Regions from separate parts of the Nocardiopsis sp. NPDC006832 genome, predicted to be linked through region 2. Evidence: riboswitches for the same ligand, from Rfam matches in the RefSeq annotation. Region 2 holds a riboswitch; the other holds the start of a gene.
What was found. Region 2 has a riboswitch for cobalamin ahead of metE (5-methyltetrahydropteroyltriglutamate--homocysteine S-methyltransferase). Riboswitches for the same ligand answer to the same signal wherever they lie in the genome.
Positions count from the first base shown of each region.

Region 1: another riboswitch for cobalamin. It lies ahead of ABZ717_RS20590 (ribonucleoside-diphosphate reductase subunit alpha); the one in region 2 lies ahead of metE (5-methyltetrahydropteroyltriglutamate--homocysteine S-methyltransferase).

Region 1 is NZ_JBEYLC010000047.1:4,501-8,089, forward strand. It holds gene ABZ717_RS20590 (ribonucleoside-diphosphate reductase subunit alpha) at 1-1,712, opposite strand, end outside; cobalamin riboswitch at 1,868-2,072, opposite strand; gene ABZ717_RS20595 (hypothetical protein) at 2,464-3,027, opposite strand; gene ABZ717_RS20600 (NYN domain-containing protein) at 3,062-3,589, opposite strand, start outside.
Region 2 is NZ_JBEYLC010000106.1:1,203-4,791, forward strand. It holds partial or broken gene ABZ717_RS27620 (polysaccharide deacetylase family protein) at 1-802, opposite strand, end outside; cobalamin riboswitch at 1,029-1,252, shown strand; gene metE (5-methyltetrahydropteroyltriglutamate--homocysteine S-methyltransferase) at 1,393-3,589, shown strand, end outside.

The sequences.
Region 1 (3,589 bases), on a different contig from region 2:
TCGGCGGCCAGCTCCATGGAGGCCTCGATGGCGTAGTAGCTGATCAGCTCCATGCTCTCGTCGGCGAAGTTCACCGCGCCCTCGGAGGCGAAGGGCGTGCGGATCTTGAACAGGGCGTCCTGGAAGCCCATGAGACCCAGACCCACGGGGCGGTGACGCATGTTCGCGCGACGCGCCTCGGGGATCGTGTAGAAGTTCACGTCGATGACGTTGTCGAGCATGCGCACGGCGGTGCGGACGGTACGACGCAGACGCTCGACGTCGACGCCGTCCGGGCCCACGTGCTGGGGCAGGTTCACCGAACCGAGGTTGCAGACCGCGACCTCGTCCTTGTTCGTGTTCAGCGTGATCTCGGTGCACAGGTTGGAGGAGTGCACCACGCCGTTGTGCTGCTGCGGCGAACGCAGGTTGGACGGGTCCTTGAAGGTGATCCACGGGTGGCCGGTCTCGAACAGCATGGTGAGCATGCGGCGCCACAGGTCCACGGCGGGCATCTTCTTGGAGACCTTGATACGACCGGCCTCGGCCTCGGCCTCGTACTTCTCGTAGGCCTCGACGAAGTCCTTGCCGTACTTGTCGTGCAGGTCCGGGACCTCGTCCGGCGAGAACAGGGTCCAGGTGCCCTGCTCCTCCACACGCTGCATGAACAGGTCCGGAACCCAGTTCGCGGTGTTCATGTCGTGGGTGCGGCGGCGCTCGTCACCGGTGTTCTTGCGAAGGTCGAGGAATTCCTCGATGTCGATGTGCCAGGTCTCCAGGTAGGCGCAGACCGCGCCCTTGCGCTTGCCGCCCTGGTTGACCGCGACCGCGGTGTCGTTGGCGATCTTCAGGAACGGGACGACGCCCTGGCTCTTGCCGTTGGTGCCCTTGATGTGGGAACCCAGGCCGCGGACCGGGGTCCAGTCGTTGCCCAGACCGCCCGAGTACTTGGACAGCATGGCGTTGTTGCTGATGCCGTGGAAGATGTCCTGCAGGTCGTCGCCGACCGTGGTCAGGAAGCAGGACGACAGCTGCGCGCGCACCGTGCCCGCGTTGAACAGGGTGGGCGTGGAGGCCATGAAGTCGAACGAGCTCAGCAGCTCGTAGAACTCGATCGCGCGGGCCTCACGGTCGTCCTCGTTGAGGGCCAGACCCATCGCGACGCGCATGAAGAACGCCTGCGGCAGCTCGTAGCGGACCTCGTCGCTGTGCAGGAAGTAGCGGTCGTACAGGGTCTGGATGCCGAGGAAGGTGAACTGCTCGTCGCGCTCGGGGTGCAGGGCCTTGCCCAGACGCCCCAGGTCGAACCGGGCGAGGGCGGGGTCGAGCTGCCCGAGGTCGATGCCACGACCGACGTAGGCGGCCAGGTAGCCCGCGTAGCCCTCGGCCATGTCGGCCTGGGTGGCGGTCTCGGGAGCGCCGCCGATGAAGCTCAGGGCCTCGGTGCGGAGCTTGTCCAGCAGCAGGCGAGCGGCCACGTAGGAGTAGTTCGGGTCGACCTCGACGAAGCTGCGGGCGGCCATGACGACGCCGAGCTCGACCTCGGCGTCGGCGATGCCCGGGTAGAACCCGCGACGCGCCTCGGTCAGGACCTTCTCCGCCGAAACGCCGGAGAGCCGTGCACAGGCCTCGGCCACGACATGCTCGATCCGGTCGACGGCGGCGGGACGACCGCCCTCGTTGTTCGGTCCGGGCCGAACGGATGCGGGCACGGCCTCGACGTCAAGGGTCATACAGCGGCTCCAACCTCGGTAAAAGAGTCCCGGTGGGGGTGCGGGGGCACAAGTGACAAGCGTGCGGCTCACAACGATGGATCGCCGCACCGGATGCGTGCGATCCATCGTCGGGTCGCGGCGACTCTCCCTCGAAGCCCCGACGTTGTACACACCTGGGGGTGTGTGCCGATGGCAGGTTTTCGGACTCGTGGGCGCCCTACCGAGCCGTCGCTTCCCGGGACCTTTCGGGGGTTCCCGGTGCGCGTGACGACCTTCGTTCCCACTCACCGCTGCGGGGCAGTCCCGGACTCGCACCGGGTTCCCTCTCGCGTCACCGGCCCCTTGCGAGCCCGGTGAACCACCAGCGGGACAGATACTACATCTAGGGGATGGCGGCTTGGAACACCGCAAGATGATGGCGTGTCGCTGATTTCTCAGATTCTTCGACGATCGTCGAACACGCCTCCCGGGCGTGGTATGAAAGCGCCGGAACGGGGCTGCGCGACGGTATCGGGAGGGGTCCCCGAAGGGGGCGCGTCACAGCCTAGGACGTTCCCGGGACGAACGCACCCGGCACCTCGCCCGGGTGTCCGCCACGGCACCTCTGGGCAGGGTAGGAAACCTCACTCGCGGCCGGCCGATCCCGGTCTGTCGGTGCTCGACCCGCGCCGCCGCCCCACCCCGAAACCCGCCACCACGGGACACGCGCGGGACGACCGAACCGGAGGCCGCCCGCTCCGATCGCCTACGATCTCGTCGGATCGCGCGGTCACTCCTGGTCGAGAAGGAGGTCCAGATCATCCTCCGCCAGCCCGAGGTCGGCCCTGATCCGAAATCGGATCCGCAGGAGTTCGAGGAACAGATCCCGATCGCACGGACTTTGTGGGCGCCCGGCGTGTCGTCGGGCGCCCACGGTGGCCCACCGTTCGGCGCCCTCCAGGTCGTCGTGGGCGTACAACGCCTCGGTGACGTGGATGTGGGTGGGCAATCCGACCGGTTCACCGGTCTCCAGCCGCTTGAGGTGCCCCTCGGCCTGCTGCCGCTCGTCCAGTTGCAACAGGGCGCCGGCGCTGAGGGCGTGCGCGTCGACCACGGTGGGGCCACCATCGTCTATGGCCCGCTGATAGGCGGAACAGGCGCGTTCGAACTCCTGGGCGATCTCCCACTGTTCTCCGGCGCGTACGAACAGCTCCGCCCGCGTGACCTCGCTACCGGCGTCGACGCTGTTGGCCAGGTCCAGTAGTCGGGCGGCGGTCCGGCCGTGTTCACCGGATCGGACGGCGTGGAATTCCAACCGGTCGAGTTCTGCCGTCGTCACGTGGGTCAACCGCATCGCCCCATCCCAACTCGCTCTCCCCACCCACCGATCAGGGCCTGGCACGCTCCAAGGCCTGCCAGAACCCCTGGCGCAGTCCATCTCGGACCTCGTCGCGCAGCAGGTGGTCGATCGGGAGCGAGGATCCCTGGAGCAGACGAGCCTCCAGGTCCGAGGGCATCCGGGGCCTGCGGGCGAGGACGGCCTCCACCCAAAGGACCGGCGCCTCGCGTGCGATCGACTCCGCGAAGTCGTTCCCTTCCTTGTGCGCGATGTGCACCGCATCATCAACGGTATGCGCGCCGAGCCCCGTCTGTTGGGCATATCCAGGACTGTGAGTGGATTCCTGGTAACCGCCGGGGCCGAATCGGCCGTCGTACTCGGGACCAGTAGGTCGCCGTTCCCCGAAACGGGGCGCGGCGCCACCGCTGTGCGCGGTGTCAGTTGCCGTACTGGTCCCATAGGTAGGGTTTGTGTCCGCCCCACCTCCGAACCCCTGCTCCTCGCCGTGTCCGCCACCGAACCTGGGGTCGGGGGCGGGAGGGTTTCTATGGGGTGGAGCCTGTTGCGGGTCGGGCGC
Region 2 (3,589 bases):
CCACGGTGAACTCCTCGACGCCCTTGGTCGCGGCGTCGCGCGCCCGCACCCCGAACTCCGACAGCAGTTCCTCGGCCTCGTCGCGTTCGATCACGACGCCGACGCGACCCTCGGAGGTGGGCGCGACCTGTCCATCGTCGAACTCCACGATCAGGTCGCCCTCGGGGCTGAACGCGAGGGAGTCGTAAAGGCCGCTGATCGGGTACAGGGACACCGCCGCCACGGTGTCCGGGACCTCTTCGAGTACGCGGTCGTTGAGCGCGGCCAGCTCGTCCTGTCCGGCGAGCAGGCCGCTGGAACCGTGCACCGAGCCGTCGTCGGTCTCGTACCAGTAGGTGCTGTGACCGACGCGGGTCTCCTCCGAGTCGGTCTCGGTGGTGGTGATCCGCACGCCCACGACCCCGTCACCGGCGGCGGTCAACCGCCACTCGCCCTCGAAGGAGGCCGCGCCGGGGTTGGCGGCGTCGAAGGCGTGCACCTGGTCGGTCAGGGTGCGGTCCAGGAAGTCGGTGAGGGGGTCGGCGTTGGGGATGGCCGGGTAGGCGACGGCCACCTCACTGTCGCCCTCGTAGTCGACCGAGGCCTCCTCGGTGCCGGGGAGCGCGGCCGTGTCCACCACGGTCGTCCCCTCCTCGGAACCTTCCGCCGGAAGGTCGTCGTCGGTGTCCACCGCCACGTTCCGTGTGATGCTCTCGATGACTCCGTCCTCGGGCAGGCCCGGTGGTCGTGTCGCCGACAGCACCAGTCCCAAGAGGACGACCATCGCGATCGCTGCCGTGAGAACGGGGCGGTCGGGGGCCATGCTGGGACCGTCTTGCTGCTTCACCTGGGGGCTCTCCACGCTCATCGTCAGACGAACGTTCGCGAAAGGACGGGGGTCTTTCGCGTAACGCTGGTATCGGGTGTGATGCCGGGCACACGAAATGGGTTCGCTGGTGTGCTCCGGGCCAAGGGGTCACGCCGGGTGCAGGGGCGAAGGGGGTGCTCCCTATACTTGCAGGCGTGGAAGGTACACACTCCCACCATCGACTCCCGGAGCCCGCTCCGGTCGGTCGGAGTGTGTCGAAAGAGGGAACCCGGTGCGAATCCGGGACTGCCCCGCAGCGGTATGTGGGAACGAGCGTCGCCATAAGCACTGGTGATCCGACCGGAAAAGTCGGAAAACCGGGAAGCGGTGATCATTAGGACGACCGGCGCACGACGTCGGAAACGCCCACGAGTCCGAAGACCTGCCTCCACCCGGTGGTGCGCCTGTGCCGCCGGTGGTCCCGCGCCCCGAGGGAGGGCCGAGGTCGTCAGGCACGTGCGCCCCGGGTGAGCCCCTCGTCGTGCCGCGCTCCTCGCCCCGCTCTCGTGGCCGGTACCCGGCTTTCGACGAGGGAGAGAAGCTTCATGGTCAGCAACCCCGCGGCCTCCGGGCCGTCCGTGCGCTCCACGGTCCACGGTTACCCGCGCATCGGCCCCGCCCGCGAACTCAAGCGCGCCAGTGAGTCCTACTGGAAGGGCAACACCACGGCCGCCGAACTCGACGCCGTCGCCGCCGACCTGCGCAAGGGCGTCTACGCCCGACTGCGCGAGGCCGGAGTGGACGACATCCCGTCGAACACCTTCTCCTACTACGACCAGGTGTTGGACACAGCGGTCCTGTTCGACCTCGTGCCCGCCCGTTTCACCTCCCCGGCCCAGGCAGAGGAGCGGGACGAGCAGCTGCGCCGCTACTTCGCCCTCGCCCGCGGCGAGCAGGGCGCGCCGCCGCTGGAGATGACCAAGTGGTTCGACACCAACTACCACTACCTGGTCCCCGAACTCTCCCCGAGCACCCGCCCGCGCCTGGTCGGCGACAAGCCCCTCGCCGAGTTCCGTGAGGCCGCCGAGGCCGGTTTCCAGACCCGCCCGGTCCTGGTCGGTCCGCTGACCTTCCTGCTGCTGGCCAAGGCCGCCGAGGACGCTCCCGAGGGCTGGGAGCCCATCGAGCTCCTCGACCAGCTCCTGGACGCCTACGCCAAGCTCCTGAGCGACCTGTCGGCCGCGGGCGTCACCGAGGTCCAGCTCGACGAGCCGATCCTGGCCACCGACGAGGGTCGCGCCGCCGTCGGCCACCTGGAGCGCGCCTACCAGCGCCTGGGGTCGCTCACCGAGCGTCCCTCGCTCCTGGTGTCCACCTACTTCGGTTCCATCGGCGCCGCCGCCCTGCGCGTGCTCAAGGACTCTCCGGTCGAGGCCGTGGGCCTGGACCTGGTCACCGACTCCGAGGGTGCCTCCGACCTCACCGCCGTCTCGGGGCTGGGCTCCACCCGCCTGGTCGCGGGCGTGGTGGACGGCCGCAACGTCTGGCGCACCGACCTGCCGGCCGCCGTCGCCGAACTGGGCACCCTCCTGGCCCTGACCGACGAGCTCACGGTGAGCACTTCCTGCTCGCTGCTGCACGTGCCCATCGACCTGGACGCCGAGACCTCACTGGCGCCCGAGCTGCGCTCCACCCTGGCCTTCGCCGAGCAGAAGACCAGGGAGGTCGCGCTGCTCGGTCGGGTGCTCTCCGAGGGAGCCGACGCCGACTACCAGGGCGCGTCCGAGCCGCGGGACGCGTCCTTCACCGACGCCCGGGTGCGCGCCCGCCTGGACGCCCTCGGCCCGGACGCCTACGAGCGTCCCCAGGATCGGGACGTGGCCGCCCTGCGACCGCTGACCACGACCACCATCGGCTCCTTCCCGCAGACCGCCGAGCTGCGTCGCGCCCGCGCCGCGCACCGGCGGGGCGAACTGCCCACCGAGGACTACAAGGCGCTCCTGCGCGCGGAGATCGACCGGGTCATCGCGCTCCAGGAGGAGATCGGTCTGGACGTGCTGGTGCACGGCGAACCCGAGCGCAACGACATGGTCCAGTACTTCGCCGAACAGCTGGAGGGCTACGCCACCACCGAGAACGGGTGGGTGCAGTCCTACGGTTCGCGGTGCGTGCGCCCGCCGATCCTGTTCGGGGACGTCTCGCGTCCCGAGCCGATGACGGTGGAGTGGATCACCTACGCCCAGTCGCGCACCGACAAGCCGGTCAAGGGCATGCTGACCGGTCCGGTCACCATGCTCGCCTGGTCGTTCGTGCGTATCGACCAGCCGCTGGGTGAGACCGCCCGCCAGGTGGGTCTGGCGCTGCGCGACGAGGTCGCCGACCTGGAGCGGGCCGGCATCCGGCACATCCAGGTCGACGAGGCGGCTCTGCGCGAGTTGCTTCCGCTGCGCGAGGAACAGCGGGCGGCGTACCTGAAGTGGGCGGTCGACTCGTTCCGACTGGCCACCTCCGGGGTCGCGTCGAGCACGACCATCCACACGCACATGTGCTACTCGGAGTTCAACCAGATCGTCGACGGGATCGAGGCGTTGGACGCCGACGTCACCAGCGTCGAGGCGGCCCGGTCGCGCATGGAGCTCGTGGAGGCCCTGGGCGAGCGCGGTTACAAGCGCGGGATCGGTCCGGGCGTGTACGACATCCACTCGCCGCGGGTGCCCTCGGTCGAGGAGATCGAGGCCTCGCTGCGACTGGCGGTCTCGCACGTGGACGCCGCGAACCTGTGGGCCAACCCCGACTGTGGTC